2 regions of the Neobacillus sp. 114 genome follow, and region 2 is predicted to be linked to the other one. Evidence: a T-box and tRNA genes for the amino acid it is inferred to sense, from the RefSeq annotation. Region 2 holds a T-box; the other holds one or more tRNA genes.
The links. The T-box of region 2 lies ahead of tyrS (tyrosine--tRNA ligase). A T-box ahead of a tRNA ligase gene usually reads a tRNA of that ligase, here a tRNA-Tyr.

Region 1: it encodes a tRNA-Tyr, which carries the amino acid that the T-box ahead of tyrS (tyrosine--tRNA ligase) is inferred to sense. The anticodon was not compared.

What each region holds. Positions count from the first base shown of each region.
Region 1 covers NZ_CP126144.1:1,575,141-1,583,305, forward strand. The annotation lists rRNA gene QNN06_RS07765 (16S ribosomal RNA) at 115-1,664, shown strand; rRNA gene QNN06_RS07770 (23S ribosomal RNA) at 1,871-4,805, shown strand; rRNA gene rrf (5S ribosomal RNA) at 4,938-5,054, shown strand; tRNA gene QNN06_RS07780 (tRNA-Asn) at 5,066-5,140, shown strand; tRNA gene QNN06_RS07785 (tRNA-Ser) at 5,146-5,236, shown strand; tRNA gene QNN06_RS07790 (tRNA-Glu) at 5,255-5,329, shown strand; tRNA gene QNN06_RS07795 (tRNA-Val) at 5,336-5,411, shown strand; tRNA gene QNN06_RS07800 (tRNA-Met) at 5,421-5,494, shown strand; tRNA gene QNN06_RS07805 (tRNA-Asp) at 5,498-5,574, shown strand; tRNA gene QNN06_RS07810 (tRNA-Phe) at 5,615-5,690, shown strand; tRNA gene QNN06_RS07815 (tRNA-Thr) at 5,706-5,778, shown strand; tRNA gene QNN06_RS07820 (tRNA-Tyr) at 5,808-5,892, shown strand; tRNA gene QNN06_RS07825 (tRNA-Trp) at 5,898-5,971, shown strand; tRNA gene QNN06_RS07830 (tRNA-His) at 5,983-6,058, shown strand; tRNA gene QNN06_RS07835 (tRNA-Gln) at 6,099-6,170, shown strand; tRNA gene QNN06_RS07840 (tRNA-Gly) at 6,179-6,253, shown strand; tRNA gene QNN06_RS07845 (tRNA-Cys) at 6,262-6,335, shown strand; tRNA gene QNN06_RS07850 (tRNA-Leu) at 6,342-6,423, shown strand; gene QNN06_RS07855 (NupC/NupG family nucleoside CNT transporter) at 6,868-8,049, shown strand; gene QNN06_RS07860 (vWA domain-containing protein) at 8,124-8,165, opposite strand, start outside.
Region 2 covers NZ_CP126144.1:5,145,972-5,154,136, forward strand. The annotation lists gene refZ (forespore capture DNA-binding protein RefZ) at 1-418, opposite strand, end outside; gene QNN06_RS25250 (GAF domain-containing protein) at 572-1,051, shown strand; partial or broken gene QNN06_RS25255 (PLP-dependent transferase) at 1,077-1,277, opposite strand; gene rpsD (30S ribosomal protein S4) at 1,731-2,333, shown strand; gene QNN06_RS25265 (transglycosylase domain-containing protein) at 2,522-5,269, opposite strand; T-box leader at 5,416-5,629, shown strand; gene tyrS (tyrosine--tRNA ligase) at 5,673-6,932, shown strand; gene QNN06_RS25275 (DUF6954 family protein) at 7,039-7,233, shown strand; gene acsA (acetate--CoA ligase) at 7,291-8,165, opposite strand, start outside.

The DNA of each region.
Region 1 (8,165 bases), 2.8 Mb from region 2:
CGACGCGCAAGATGGTTCTTTGAAAACTAAACAAACAAAAACGTCAACAAACAATAATATTCGTTTCATTTGAAACGAAGCCAACGTAACATTTTTGAGCTAATCAACTCAACTTTATTGGAGAGTTTGATCCTGGCTCAGGACGAACGCTGGCGGCGTGCCTAATACATGCAAGTCGAGCGAATCACTGGGAGCTTGCTCCCGGTGGTTAGCGGCGGACGGGTGAGTAACACGTGGGCAACCTGCCTGTAAGACTGGGATAACTTCGGGAAACCGGAGCTAATACCGGATAACTTCTTCCCTCGCATGAGGGAAGGTTGAAAGTCGGTTTCGGCTGACACTTACAGATGGGCCCGCGGCGCATTAGCTAGTTGGTGAGGTAACGGCTCACCAAGGCGACGATGCGTAGCCGACCTGAGAGGGTGATCGGCCACACTGGGACTGAGACACGGCCCAGACTCCTACGGGAGGCAGCAGTAGGGAATCTTCCACAATGGACGAAAGTCTGATGGAGCAACGCCGCGTGAGCGATGAAGGCCTTCGGGTCGTAAAGCTCTGTTGTCAGGGAAGAACAAGTATCGGAGTAACTGCCGGTACCTTGACGGTACCTGACCAGAAAGCCACGGCTAACTACGTGCCAGCAGCCGCGGTAATACGTAGGTGGCAAGCGTTGTCCGGAATTATTGGGCGTAAAGCGCGCGCAGGCGGTCCTTTAAGTCTGATGTGAAAGCCCACGGCTCAACCGTGGAGGGTCATTGGAAACTGGGGGACTTGAGTGCAGAAGAGGAAAGCGGAATTCCACGTGTAGCGGTGAAATGCGTAGAGATGTGGAGGAACACCAGTGGCGAAGGCGGCTTTCTGGTCTGTAACTGACGCTGAGGCGCGAAAGCGTGGGGAGCAAACAGGATTAGATACCCTGGTAGTCCACGCCGTAAACGATGAGTGCTAAGTGTTAGAGGGTTTCCGCCCTTTAGTGCTGCAGCTAACGCATTAAGCACTCCGCCTGGGGAGTACGGCCGCAAGGCTGAAACTCAAAGGAATTGACGGGGGCCCGCACAAGCGGTGGAGCATGTGGTTTAATTCGAAGCAACGCGAAGAACCTTACCAGGTCTTGACATCCTCTGACACTCCTAGAGATAGGAATTTCCCCTTCGGGGGACAGAGTGACAGGTGGTGCATGGTTGTCGTCAGCTCGTGTCGTGAGATGTTGGGTTAAGTCCCGCAACGAGCGCAACCCTTGATCTTAGTTGCCAGCATTCAGTTGGGCACTCTAAGGTGACTGCCGGTGACAAACCGGAGGAAGGTGGGGATGACGTCAAATCATCATGCCCCTTATGACCTGGGCTACACACGTGCTACAATGGATGGTACAAAGGGCAGCGAAGCCGCGAGGTGGAGCCAATCCCATAAAACCATTCTCAGTTCGGATTGCAGGCTGCAACTCGCCTGCATGAAGCCGGAATCGCTAGTAATCGCGGATCAGCATGCCGCGGTGAATACGTTCCCGGGCCTTGTACACACCGCCCGTCACACCACGAGAGTTTGTAACACCCGAAGTCGGTGGGGTAACCGTAAGGAGCCAGCCGCCTAAGGTGGGACAGATGATTGGGGTGAAGTCGTAACAAGGTAGCCGTATCGGAAGGTGCGGCTGGATCACCTCCTTTCTAAGGATATAAGCTGGACATATGAGCCAGACAATACATGTTTGTTTGATTGTTTCTTGTTTGTTTAGTTTTGAGGGAATTATCTCTCAAAACTTTTTGTTCCTTGAAAACTAGATAATCGTAAAAGAAGAAGTAACCAAGTAAGAACCGAGTAATCGCCATTTTAGTTTTTCTCTCTTATTTTTAAGAGTAAGTAAAACCTTTTAGGTTAAGTTAGAAAGGGCGCACGGTGAATGCCTTGGCACTAGGAGCCGATGAAGGACGGGACTAACACCGATATGCTTCGGGGAGCTGTAAGTAAGCGCCGATCCGGAGATTTCCGAATGGGGAAACCCACTGTTCGTAATGGAACAGTATCTTTACCTGAATACATAGGGTATTGAAGGCAGACCCGGGGAACTGAAACATCTAAGTACCCGGAGGAAGAGAAAGCAAACGCGATTCCCTGAGTAGCGGCGAGCGAAACGGGAACAGCCCAAACCGAAAGGCTTGCCTTTCGGGGTTGTAGGACACTCAACATGGAGTTACAAAGGAACGGGGTAGATGAAGCGGTCTGGAAAGGCCGGCCATAGAAGGTAAAAGCCCTGTAGTCGAAACTTCGTTCCCTCCTGAGTGGATCCTGAGTACGGCCGGACACGTGAAATCCGGTCGGAAGCAGGGAGGACCATCTCCCAAGGCTAAATACTCCCTAGTGACCGATAGTGAACCAGTACCGTGAGGGAAAGGTGAAAAGCACCCCGGAAGGGGAGTGAAAGAGATCCTGAAACCGTGTGCCTACAAGTAGTCAGAGCCCGTTCATGGGTGATGGCGTGCCTTTTGTAGAATGAACCGGCGAGTTACGATTGCATGCGAGGTTAAGTTGAAGAGACGGAGCCGCAGCGAAAGCGAGTCTGAATAGGGCGAAATAGTATGTAGTCGTAGACCCGAAACCAGGTGATCTACCCATGTCCAGGGTGAAGTCCAGGTAACACTGGATGGAGGCCCGAACCCACGCACGTTGAAAAGTGCGGGGATGAGGTGTGGGTAGCGGAGAAATTCCAATCGAACTTGGAGATAGCTGGTTCTCTCCGAAATAGCTTTAGGGCTAGCCTCACGTAGTTAGAGTCTTGGAGGTAGAGCACTGTTTGGACTAGGGGCCCTCATCGGGTTACCGAATTCAGACAAACTCCGAATGCCAATGACTTATCCGTGGGAGTCAGACTGCGAGTGATAAGATCCGTAGTCAAAAGGGAAACAGCCCAGACCACCAGCTAAGGTCCCAAAGTATACGTTAAGTGGAAAAGGATGTGGAGTTGCTTAGACAACCAGGATGTTGGCTTAGAAGCAGCCACCATTTAAAGAGTGCGTAATAGCTCACTGGTCGAGTGACTCTGCGCCGAAAATGTACCGGGGCTAAACGTATCACCGAAGCTGTGGGTGGACACCTTATGGTGTCCGCGGTAGGAGAGCGTTCTAAGGGCGTTGAAGCTAGACCGTAAGGACTGGTGGAGCGCTTAGAAGTGAGAATGCCGGTATGAGTAGCGAAAGATGAGTGAGAATCTCATCCACCGTATGCCTAAGGTTTCCTGAGGAAGGCTCGTCCGCTCAGGGTTAGTCGGGACCTAAGCCGAGGCCGAAAGGCGTAGGCGATGGACAACAGGTTGATATTCCTGTACCACCTCTTTATCGTTTGAGTGATGGGGGGACGCAGGAGGATAGGGTAAGCGCACTGCTGGATATGTGCGTGTAAGCAGTTAGGCTGGTGAATAGGAAAATCCGTTCACCTTAAGGCTGAGCTGTGATGCCGAGGGAATTATAGTACCGAAGTTCCTGATTCCACACTGCCAAGAAAAGCCTCTAGCGAGATAAAAGGTGCCCGTACCGCAAACCGACACAGGTAGGCGAGGAGAGAATCCTAAGGTGAGCGAGAGAACTCTCGTTAAGGAACTCGGCAAAATGACCCCGTAACTTCGGGAGAAGGGGTGCTTTTTGGGGTGAATAGCCCCGAAGAGCCGCAGTGAATAGGCCCAGGCGACTGTTTAGCAAAAACACAGGTCTCTGCAAAGCCGCAAGGCGAAGTATAGGGGCTGACGCCTGCCCGGTGCTGGAAGGTTAAGAGGAGGGGTTAGCGCAAGCGAAGCTCTGAATCGAAGCCCCAGTAAACGGCGGCCGTAACTATAACGGTCCTAAGGTAGCGAAATTCCTTGTCGGGTAAGTTCCGACCCGCACGAAAGGCGTAACGATCTGGGCACTGTCTCAACGAGAGACTCGGTGAAATTATAGTACCTGTGAAGATGCAGGTTACCCGCGACAGGACGGAAAGACCCCATGGAGCTTTACTGTAGCCTGATATTGAATTTTGGTACAGCTTGTACAGGATAGGTAGGAGCCTGAGAAGCCGGAGCGCCAGCTTCGGTGGAGGCGTCGGTGGGATACTACCCTGGCTGTATTGAAATTCTAACCCGCACCCCTCATCGGGGTGGGAGACAGTGTCAGGTGGGCAGTTTGACTGGGGCGGTCGCCTCCTAAAATGTAACGGAGGCGCCCAAAGGTTCCCTCAGAATGGTTGGAAATCATTCGCAGAGTGTAAAGGCACAAGGGAGCTTGACTGCGAGACCTACAAGTCGAGCAGGGACGAAAGTCGGGCTTAGTGATCCGGTGGTTCCGCATGGAAGGGCCATCGCTCAACGGATAAAAGCTACCCTGGGGATAACAGGCTTATCTCCCCCAAGAGTCCACATCGACGGGGAGGTTTGGCACCTCGATGTCGGCTCATCGCATCCTGGGGCTGTAGTCGGTCCCAAGGGTTGGGCTGTTCGCCCATTAAAGCGGTACGCGAGCTGGGTTCAGAACGTCGTGAGACAGTTCGGTCCCTATCCGTCGTGGGCGCAGGAAATTTGAGAGGAGCTGTCCTTAGTACGAGAGGACCGGGATGGACGCACCGCTGGTGTACCAGTTGTCTTGCCAAAGGCATCGCTGGGTAGCTATGTGCGGACGGGATAAGTGCTGAAAGCATCTAAGCATGAAGCCCCCCTCGAGATGAGATTTCCCATAGCGTCAAGCTAGTAAGATCCCTGAAAGATGATCAGGTTGATAGGTCAGAGGTGGAAGCGCGGTGACGTGTGGAGCTGACTGATACTAATCGATCGAGGACTTAACCAAGTCATGTTTTTAGGTGAACTCGTTCTAATTTACTTCTTCTGCATTATCTAGTTTTGAGGGAATGAAAAAATTTAAATTTCCTCTTGCAAAATATGAAAAAAACATTATAATAAAATAGTGTCTGATAAATGGTCTGGCGGTAATGGCGAGAAGGTCACACCTGTTCCCATCCCGAACACAGAAGTTAAGCTTCTCAGCGCCGATGGTAGTTGGGGCGAAAGCCCCCGTGAGAGTAGGACATCGCCAGGCTGTTATATTATTCCGCAGTAGCTCAGTGGTAGAGCTATCGGCTGTTAACCGATCGGTCGTAGGTTCGAGTCCTACCTGCGGAGCCATTTATGGAGAGCTGTCCGAGTGGCCGAAGGAGCACGATTGGAAATCGTGTATACGTTAACCGCGTATCAAGGGTTCAAATCCCTTGCTCTCCGCCATTATAAGTTTTTCAAAATGGCCCCTTGGTCAAGCGGTTAAGACACCGCCCTTTCACGGCGGTAACACGGGTTCGAATCCCGTAGGGGTCACCATTTAACGGAGGATTAGCTCAGCTGGGAGAGCATCTGCCTTACAAGCAGAGGGTCGGCGGTTCGATCCCGTCATCCTCCACCATAATGTTATCGCGGGGTGGAGCAGTCCGGTAGCTCGTCGGGCTCATAACCCGAAGGTCGCAGGTTCAAATCCTGCCCCCGCAATTCGGTCTGGTAGTTCAGTTGGTTAGAATGCCTGCCTGTCACGCAGGAGGTCGCGGGTTCGAGTCCCGTCCAGACCGCCACTTATTTTTTAGAATGTGGTATTGGAAATCATCTTAATTTGGCTCAGTAGCTCAGTCGGTAGAGCAAAGGACTGAAAATCCTTGTGTCGGCGGTTCGATTCCGTCCTGAGCCACCATTTTGATTCAATTTTGCCGGTATAGCTCAATCGGTAGAGCAACTGAATCGTAATCAGTAGGTTGGGGGTTCAAGTCCTCTTGCCGGCACTTGCAAGCAGCAAGTGCATAGTATAGATGGAGGGGTAGCGAAGTGGCTAAACGCGGCGGACTGTAAATCCGCTCCCTCAGGGTTCGGCGGTTCGAATCCGTCCCCCTCCACCATTTATAGGGGTATAGTTTAAAGGTAGAACGAAGGTCTCCAAAACCTTTGGTGTGGGTTCGATTCCTACTACCCCTGCCAATGCTGTAATGGCGGTTGTGGCGAAGTGGTTAACGCATCGGATTGTGGTTCCGACATTCGTGGGTTCGATTCCCATCAGCCGCCCCATTAATTTTTTATTGATGAATTAGTGAAAATGTTGTATTATTGGGCTATAGCCAAGCGGTAAGGCAACGGACTTTGACTCCGTCATTCGTAGGTTCAAATCCTGCTAGCCCAGTCAAATATGCGGAAGTAGTTCAGTGGTAGAACACCACCTTGCCAAGGTGGGGGTCGCGGGTTCGAATCCCGTCTTCCGCTCCAAATAATATGGCGGCATAGCCAAGTGGTAAGGCACAGGTCTGCAACACCTTTACCACCGGTTCGAATCCGGTTGCCGCCTCCATATTATGCCGGTGTGGCGGAATTGGCAGACGCGCACGACTCAAAATCGTGTTCCGTGAGGAGTGTCGGTTCGACCCCGACCACCGGTATCATAAAAACACTCATATTAATGTGAGTGTTTTTTATTTTGCATAAAGTTTGGCCAGCTGCATGAGTAGCGGGTTCTATTGTATTTTATTAGTCTCTTTTCGAAAAGATTGATGCTGGCCGAATATTAAAAATGGCTCTAATTTAGAAGGAATAACTTATTGCCTAGCTGTAAGCGACCTAAGACTTTGGAAAATAAACTTGTCCGGCCTTTCTATGCTCCTCTACTCTTGCAAAAGCTTAGCTTTCCTTTCACTTGATTAATCACAGAATCACTCCTCTTTTTTAAAGCTAATATCAATTCTACTCATATCATTCCATTAATTTTTTAAATAAAATATGGACAAAATATACCAATGCTTTCAGCGGACATACAAGGTTACTACACTATAGACAATTGGGAAGGGAACCCCTACATAATGTTTCAACACATCAGGAGGTAAAAAATGCACTATGTTATTTCAATCTTAGGTATTATAACTGTCGTGTTTGCCGCTTGGCTGGCAAGCTCGAATCGAAAAGAGGTAAAATTTATACCCATTATTGTGATGATTGCTATTCAAATAACCTTATCCATATTGTTGTTAAATACAGAGTTTGGCTTTATCATCATCCAAGGAATTTCAAAGGTATTCAGCAAATTGCTCGACTATGCAAATGAAGGAGTTTCCTTTGTGTTTGGCGGAATGGCGAATAAAGGAGAGGCACCATTCTTCTTAACTGTGCTGCTGCCAATTGTCTTCATCTCTGTATTAATAGGAATCCTGCAATATTTGAAAATTCTTCCGATCCTTATGAGAGGAATCGGATGGCTGTTAAGCAAAGTGAATGGCATGGGAAAGCTTGAATCTTATAATGCGGTTGCGTCGTTAATGGTCGGGCAATCGGAGGTTTTCATTACGGTAAAAAAACAACTGGGCATGCTTTCAAAAAAGCGTCTGTATACGCTCTGTGCCTCGGCGATGTCGACAGTATCGATGTCGATTGTTGGTGCCTATATGACGATGCTGGATCCAAAATATGTCGTCACAGCTTTAGTTCTAAATTTATTAGGCGGTTTTATCGTTGCATCGATCATCAATCCTTACGAGGTAAAGCCAAGTGAAGATATTTTAGAAATTCAGAATGTGGAGAAACAGTCCTTTTTCGAAATGCTGGGTGAGTATATCCTGGATGGATTTAAGGTTGCTGTTATTGTGGGTGCGATGCTGATTGGATTTATTGCTCTAATGGCGGCCATTAATAATGTATTTGAGTTGCTGTTCAGCATTTCTTTTCAGCAGTTATTAGGGTATCTCTTTGCTCCCATTGCCTTTATTATGGGGATTCCATTATCTGAGTCAGTCAGTGCTGGCGGGATTATGGCAACGAAGCTGGTGACCAATGAATTCGTTGCAATGTTGGACTTGTCTAAGGGCACTCACAACTTTAGTGACCGTACAGTTGGGATTCTGTCCGTATTCCTTGTTTCCTTCGCCAACTTCTCATCAATCGGCATTATTACCGGGGCGGTCAAGAGTTTGAATGAAAAGCAGGGGAATGTGGTTGCCCGCTTCGGTTTAAAGCTGCTTTACGGAGCTACACTTGTAAGCATCCTTTCGGGGACGATTGTAAGTATTATTTTATAAAAAAGGTTTAGAGTTTGAGGCATAAAAAAAATCCCAGCGCTGTGATACATGTGCTGGAATTTTTTTTCTGATTCCTATCGTCTAAAAACCTTATTCCAAAAACCTGATTTCCTTTC
Region 2 (8,165 bases):
TCCACTCAAAGCCTCTTTCAAATATCTTTTGAAGATAGTACTTTTCCTTCAACGAATAGGTGGCCATGATTTCTCTTACCATTTGCGAATCAATTGACATTTCCCTGTACACAAAGCTGGCAAGCTGAATGTTTTCCCATTGATAATGGAGCAAATCCGCTACCACACGCTTCAGACAAATTGCTGCCCCTTTTTCAATGGTGGCAAAAGAAGCTTCCATTTTATTGATGTACTGTTCAAAAAAATAGGTAAAACAATATTCCAAAAGCCCCTCTTTGTTGCCAAAGTAGTAAGCAATGGTGGCCGTATTTACTTTCGCGGCATCAGCGATATCCCTTATCGACGTACCTGAGTAGCCTTTGGAATTGAACAACAGAATAGCAGCTGTGACGACCGAATCCTTTGAACTTTTCTTCATCCCTTTTCCCCCTTTTCGAACACAAAATCCCCTACTATAATTGTTCTTTACCTTGATAAGGATTCCTTTATGAAAAAATCGACAAAGTCTGCTTTTTTTCTTTTCAATCTGCTAAAATAGACTATAAAACTTTAAGAAATAGGGGGAAAAAGGATGTTTAACGTCGAAATGTACAAAGGGACCCGTGAAGAAAATTACGAATTAGTAAAGAAGCAATTGCATGCCCTCATCCACGATGAAAAAAATCAAATTGCCAATTTGAGCAATGCTTCCGCTTTGTTAAACCAATTTTTAGACCGGATTAACTGGGTGGGCTTTTATTTGATGGAGGACGGGGAATTAGTGCTTGGACCATTTCAAGGCCTGCCTGCCTGTGTCCGTATTCCGGTTGGAAAAGGTGTATGCGGGACAGCAGTCAGGAAAGCTGAAACGCTTCGGGTCGCAGACGTGCATCAATTCCCAGGCCATATCGCCTGTGATGCTGCCTCCCAGTCAGAGATTGTCATTCCACTTGTAAAAGGTGATCAGGTTATAGGTGTCCTAGATATTGATTCACCAGAAAAAAACCGTTTTGATGAATTGGACCAAGAAAAGCTGGAGGAATTCGTCGCTATCCTAAACGAGCATTTATAAATGAAAACTCGCCAGCCGGCGAGTTTTATATTTTATCAAGCGCTTGTTCTAAATCCTCTTTCAAATCCTCCCATGCTTCTAGGCCGACAGAAAGGCGGAGTAGTGTATTATCAATTCCCATTTTCAGCCGCTCTTCTTCCGGTACGACCGCGTGAGTCATTGTCGCCGGATGTTGGATTAATGTTTCCGTGTCTCCCAAACTTACCGCAATTTTAATTAATTCCAATTACAAAGTCGGGCGGTCATATTCTTTGTTCCAAAGGGTTGTATGGCTGTACATTTGGTCAATAACCGGCATGAATCACATCCGTTTCAAAACGGGCTTTCTTCATTTCCAAAATACAGGTCCCCTCCTGAATGAAACCGATTTCAATTTTCTTTAGTATATGTTTATTAAGAGAAGTCTGTTAAACACCTAATTTGGCCGAATCCAGTGTATAATAAAAATTAGCTTGACTTACCACGAATAAAAATTATATAATACTCTTTGTGTAAAATATTGCAGCCTATGAAACGACATTAGCTGTTCCATTTTGTTCCTCGCAAGAGCTTCTTGCGAAGGTGCATCGCGTAACCCTTAGCTGCTAGGGCGATGGTGCATGAAAACAAAATGGCTGTTATCGATGTTTCGTTACGGTTTTTATTTTACCAAAATAAAAACTTAAAGGAGGAGTCATTCATGGCTCGATATACCGGCCCAAGCTGGAAATTATCCCGTCGTCTTGGAATCTCTCTAAGCGGCACAGGTAAAGAATTAGAAAAGCGTCCTTACGCTCCTGGACCACATGGTCCAAACCAACGCAAAAAGCTTTCTGAATATGGATTGCAGTTACAAGAGAAGCAAAAGCTTCGTCATATGTACGGAGTTAATGAGCGTCAATTCCGCAACCTATTCGACAAAGCTGGCAAATTAGGCGGCGTTCATGGCGAAAACTTCATGGTTCTTCTTGAATCTCGTCTTGATAACGTAGTTTATCGTTTAGGTCTTGCACGCACTCGCCGTGCGGCTCGTCAGTTAGTTAACCATGGCCACATCCTAGTTGATGGCGCTCGCGTTGATATTCCATCATACCGCGTTGCTGCTGGCCAAACTATCAGCGTTCGTGAAAAATCTCGCAACCTTGATGTAATCAAAGAAGCAATCGAAGCAACTAACTTCGTTCCTGATTATTTAACTTTCGATGCTGACAAATTAGAAGGTACTTTCACTCGCTTGCCAGAGCGTTCTGAATTACCTGCTGAAATTAACGAAACTCTTATCGTCGAGTTCTATTCTCGTTAATTTGTATTTAGCATTCGTAAAGCCCCAGAATTTCAACTCTGGGGCTTTTTTGTGTTTCTGGAAATAAATAAAAACTCGCCGATTGGCGAGTCCGATAGGACGGTTCATGAGGCGTAGTTGAATTTAGGCTTTCCTATTAGATAAAAAATAGGAGTCCCAAAATCTAATTTTGAGACCCCCATTAAATACTATTGTTGAGTTAAAACTCCTACTTCCACTACATTTGAAGGTGCGGATTCATTTCCTGCAATATCAACTGCCGTTACATAGAAGCTTCCACTTCCAACATTATAGGATAGTGAGGAGCCGCTGTTGATGCTGGCGATCTTCGCTCCAAAAAATCCACCCTGATAGACACGGTAGCCGACGATATCATTGTCTGCCGGTGCGCTCCATGTGAGGGTATTGCCGGATGCGGTCAAGTTGACACTATCCGGTTTCTTGCCGTTATCGGCCATTTTAGCGCTTGAGACAAGCACATTGTCCCATCTGCCCCTATTTGGTATAAGCTGGCTGATATTTTTAAAGTCATTGCCTACCATTCTGGTGATAAAGTCTGGGTTTAATATTGTTCCATACTGGGTAAACTCTTTTGGTGTGGAATCAAGTGCCAGATATTTTTTATCCCCTATGGTTACATAATTTCCTTCGATTAAACTATCATCGACTTTCGTAGGAGCATCTTTGGCATTGAAATAATCACTTTCAACTAAGCCTGCCTTTGAGCAAGCAGCTGACGGAAGCAGGCCAGAAACGGCACAATACGACTTTTTAACTATTCCTTCAGGCATTTGGAAACTCTCTTTTGGAGCAACTAAATCCGGTTTAATTTTATAAGCCGCATTCATCAGTTCAGCCCAAAGATTATTGGTCCGCTGACTGTATGACATTCCGCTAGTTTTTAACGATTTCTGCGTATCATATCCAGTCCAAATTCCAAGTGTTACATTCGGGTTGAAGGCAACAAACCACGAATCAAAATAATTGTTACCAGTACCGGTTTTGCCTGCCCAATCAGAGCTGAAATTCAGTTTGCTTTTTACACCTGCTGCTGTTCCACTATTAATGACATCCCGCATCATATCTAAGGTCAGATAAGCAGTCTGCGGTTTAAAGACATCAACAGGCTTTACTTCATGCTGATAAATAATCTTTCCGTTCTTGTCGACAATTTTATCGATCAGATAAGCATCGATAAATTTCCCGCCATTGGCAAAGGTACTGAAGGCATTTGTATTTTCTTCAACAGTCACGCCGTTATCCATGGACCCTATTGAGGTAGCCAGATTCGTGTAATCCCCTTTTGTTAGCGAGGTAAAGCCCATCTTTTCCAGATATTGTGCTGGACGCTGGTCCACGATTTCAGAGTATAGCTTTACAGCCGGCACGTTATAGGATTTGGCCAAAGCATACCGTGCTGATACTAATCCGCTATATCTTTTGTCGTAGTTATGAGGCCATGGTGTACTTTTGCTTTTATCCAGTCTCAGTTCGACATCCGGAAGCGGGGTTCCGGGCGCCGCTTTTCCGATCTCAATAGCCGGCCCGTAGACGAGCAGCGGCTTCATCGTCGAACCGTTCTGGCGGACTGCACTGGTAGCGTGATTGAGCTGCTGTTTATGATAATCTCTGCCGCCAACAAAGCTGATGATTTTGCCGGTACTATTTTCGATCAGTTCTGCACCGACCTCAACAGGTTCCATTACGGTTTTCTTTTCACCAGTTTCCGGGTCTTCTTTTTCCTCCGGTTTATCTGGTCCATAATATTTGTAGTTATCTTTTACCACCTGCATTGCATCATAGATATCTTTGTTAATGGTTGTATGAATTTGATAGCCATCTTGCCGCAGGTCATGGCTGGCCATCGTCTTATACTTGTAATAAAGGTTTTCATCTTGTTTTAGATCTTTTTCGGTATGGCCATCTTTCTTAGCCAATACCGTTGTCAGAACATCAATGGCCCGCTTCTCGATTTCGAATGTCAGCCAAGGATAGTTATCAAGAGGATTCGGTACTGGTGGAGTAAAATCCTTTGTAATGTCATAGGCAGATGCTTCTGCGTATTGCTTTTCATTAATGTATCCGCCATCGTACATTCTTTTTAAAACTGTTTTCATTCTTGTTATGCCAGGCTCAAGATTATTCTTCACTGTGCCCTCCCGTGTGAATGGGGTATAGCCAAACGGACTTTGCGGCAGTCCGGCAATAAAGGCAGCCTCCGGCAGTGTAAGCTCGCTTGCATTTTTTCCAAAGATCCCTTTTGCAGCGGCCTGTACTCCGGCAATGTTCTGCCCTGATGAATTTCTGCCAAGAGTCGCCATATTTAAATACGCTTCAAGAATTTCTTTTTTATTGAAAAATTTCTCCAAACGAAGGGCCAGCAAAATTTCATTTGCTTTTCTTTGGAAGGAAACCTCATTGGTTAGAATTTGGTTTTTAATTAATTGCTGTGTCAGCGTGCTCCCACCTGATTGGATAGGAGAATTGGTTACTTCCTGAAAAAGGGCACGAAAAACGGCCTTAGGGACGACCCCATTGTGCTTGTAAAAATATTCGTCCTCCGTAGCAATTACAGCATTGATCACGTAATCGGAAACCTGCTCCAATTTAACCTCATCACGGACCAGGTCCGACCGCAGTGTTCCAAGATAAACATTATCAGCAAAATATAAGTCCGATGTATCTGTATAATTGTAAATATCTTTTTTCATACTTTCGTATGAACGTACGGGCTCATCCTTGACGAGCGAGGCAAAATAACCTGCGCCAACACCTGTTGCAAAAGCCCCTCCAAGGACCACAACCGTTAATAAAAGCAGAAACAGGTTCCAGAACACCTGATACGTAATCCTGGCACCTTTGACGGTTTTTTTATGAGTAATATAACTAAGGAGGGAATCAGCTTTTTCCTTCCAAATTTGCCACTTTTCTTTCATAGCATCACCTCTAATAAAATCACATCCATTATAGCATATCGGTGGTATAAAATTTGACAAGCTTCTACATTTTTCTGAAATTTCCATTTTACCGTTTGACTTTATCTTTAATATATGTTAAAAAATCATTAAGCATTTTTTTATAATAACAAGCTTTGAAGGGAATCAACTGTAGTTCTTCTATCCCTGTAATTAGAGAGGCAGCGGCCGGTGAAAGTTGCCACATATAGAAGAGTGAATTACATCCTGGAGCTTTCTCTGTGAAGAAACAGTAGCGGAGAACGGTTCAAACCGTTATTTTATCAAGTTGGAGGAATTTCCTCAAGCTGGGTGGTACCGCGTATATTTTACGTCCCTGCATAATTGCAGGGGCGTTTTTATTTTTTATTGGAGGTTTTGTGTAATGAACTTATTAGAGGATTTGAAATGGCGGGGCATTATTTATCAGCAAACAGATGAAGAAGGGTTGCAGAATCTTTTAGATAACGAAAAAATTTCGCTATATTGCGGAACGGACCCAACTGCTGACAGTCTGCATATCGGCCACTTGGTGCCATTTTTAACACTAAGAAGATTCCAGCAGCATGGACACCGGCCGCTAGTATTGGTCGGGGGCGCAACTGGCTTAATTGGCGACCCGAGCGGCAAAAGCGAAGAGCGAAAACTACAAACAATCGAAGCGGTTCAGAAAAACGTTGAGGGTATTAAAAAGCAATTAGCGGCGATTTTTGAGTTTGAAGGGGAAAATGGCGCGGTTATGGTCAACAACTACGACTGGACAAAGCCCATGAGCGTCATTGCCTTCCTGCGTGATATCGGTAAGCATATCGGTGTCAACTACCTGCTTGCAAAGGATACGATTGCCTCCCGGCTTGAAACAGGGATATCGTTTACTGAGTTCACCTACACGATTTTACAGGCGATGGATTTCAACCATTTATATGATCATTATAATTGCAAATTGCAGGTTGGCGGCAGCGACCAGTGGGGGAACATTACCTCAGGTCTTGAGCTAATTCGAAAAATGCACGATGAAGAGACGAAAGCCTTCGGGTTGACGATTCCGCTTGTAACCAAATCCGATGGTACCAAGTTTGGAAAATCAGAAGGCGGCGCTGTCTGGCTTGATCCGGAAAAAACCACTCCTTACGAGTTCTACCAGTTCTGGATTAACACAGCCGATGCTGATGTGGTGAAATACTTGAAACTGTTTACCTACCTTTCTCGAGAGGAAATTGAACAATTGGAAGTCAGTGTTCAGGAAGAGCCACATCTCCGTAAAGCCCAAAAGTCACTGGCGGAAGAGATGACACGCCTGATTCACGGAGAGGATGCACTAATGCAGGCCATCAAGATTTCCGAAGCATTATTTAGCGGGGACGTTCGTAGCTTAACGGCTGCCGAAATCAAGCAGGGCTTTAAAGATGTTCCGTCTTACGCGCTGCAAAATGAAGAGGAAAATAACTTAGTTGAACTTTTAGTAGCTGCCAAGATATCTCCTTCGAAGCGTCAGGCTCGTGAAGATATTACAAACGGTGCCATTGCCATTAATGGGGAAAAGGTAACCGATACAGCTTACTCTTTGCTGGAAACTGACAAAATTGAAGGCCAGTTTACGATTGTACGAAGAGGAAAAAAGAAGTATACGTTAATTAAGTATTAATTGCTTTAAAGGGGCTTTGGGACTGCAACCCAAAGTCCTTTCTATATGTAACAGCTTTTTTCTTTTAAACGTCAAATATATAAAAAGAAATTTGGAGGTGAAAGTAGTGAGAGTTTTAGTACACGCTGTTTTTATCCTTCTCATTGGCTTGGTTACGTTTTTTGGCCTTGGACCGGTTCTTATGGCAGATGGAAGCATGCAGGAAAGATTGGTTACGGGAGTAATTGTTTTGGTAATCTATCTAATCTTGGGATTTGGCTATCGAAAGGGAATTGGCTGGGCCGAGCGCAAACGGAAATAGCATATAAAGAGGCCGCCCAAAATTTATTGGAGTCGGCCTCTTTTGTATTTTCAAAAGTTAATCTTCCATTGTCGATAAATCACCTGTCGGCAGGTTTAACTCCCATGCTTTCAGAACACGTCTCATGATCTTACCGCTTCGTGTTTTTGGCAGCTTGTCGCGGAAATCAATTTCACGAGGTGCGGCGTGTGCTGCCAGACCTTTTTTGACGAACTGTCTGATTTCCTCTTTAAGCTCTTCAGTTGCCACATAACCATCCCTTAACGCGATGAAGGCTTTAATAATTTCCCCGCGCACCGGATCCGGTTTTCCGATAACTCCTGCTTCAGCAACAGCTGGGTGTTCAACAAGCTTGCTTTCCACTTCAAACGGGCCAACTCGCTCTCCAGATGTCATTATGACGTCATCGACGCGGCCTTGGAACCAGAAGTAGCCATCCTCATCCATGTACGCAGAGTCTCCGGAGACGTACCAGTCACCCGGCATGAAATACGACTCGTATTTCTCAGGATTGTTCCAGATCGTATGCATCATCGAAGGCCAGCCTTTTTTAATTGCAAGGTTCCCCATTCTGTATGGAGGAAGCTCGTTACCTTGATTATCAACAATCGCCGCCTCAACGCCAGGGATTGGCTTACCCATCGAACCAGGCTTGATTTCCATGCAAGGATAGTTACTAATTAACTGAGCACCGGTTTCAGTCATCCACCAGTTATCATGGATTCTCTTATTGAATACCTTGGCACCCCATTTTACCACCTCTGGGTTTAATGGCTCACCTACACTCAAGACATGACGAAGGCTGCTTAAATTAAATTTCTTAACCAGCTCGTCCCCCGCTCCCATCAGCATCCGGAATGCTGTTGGTGCACTGTACCAAACCGTAACACCAAAGTCTTCAATCATTTGATACCAGGATTCTGGGCTGAAAC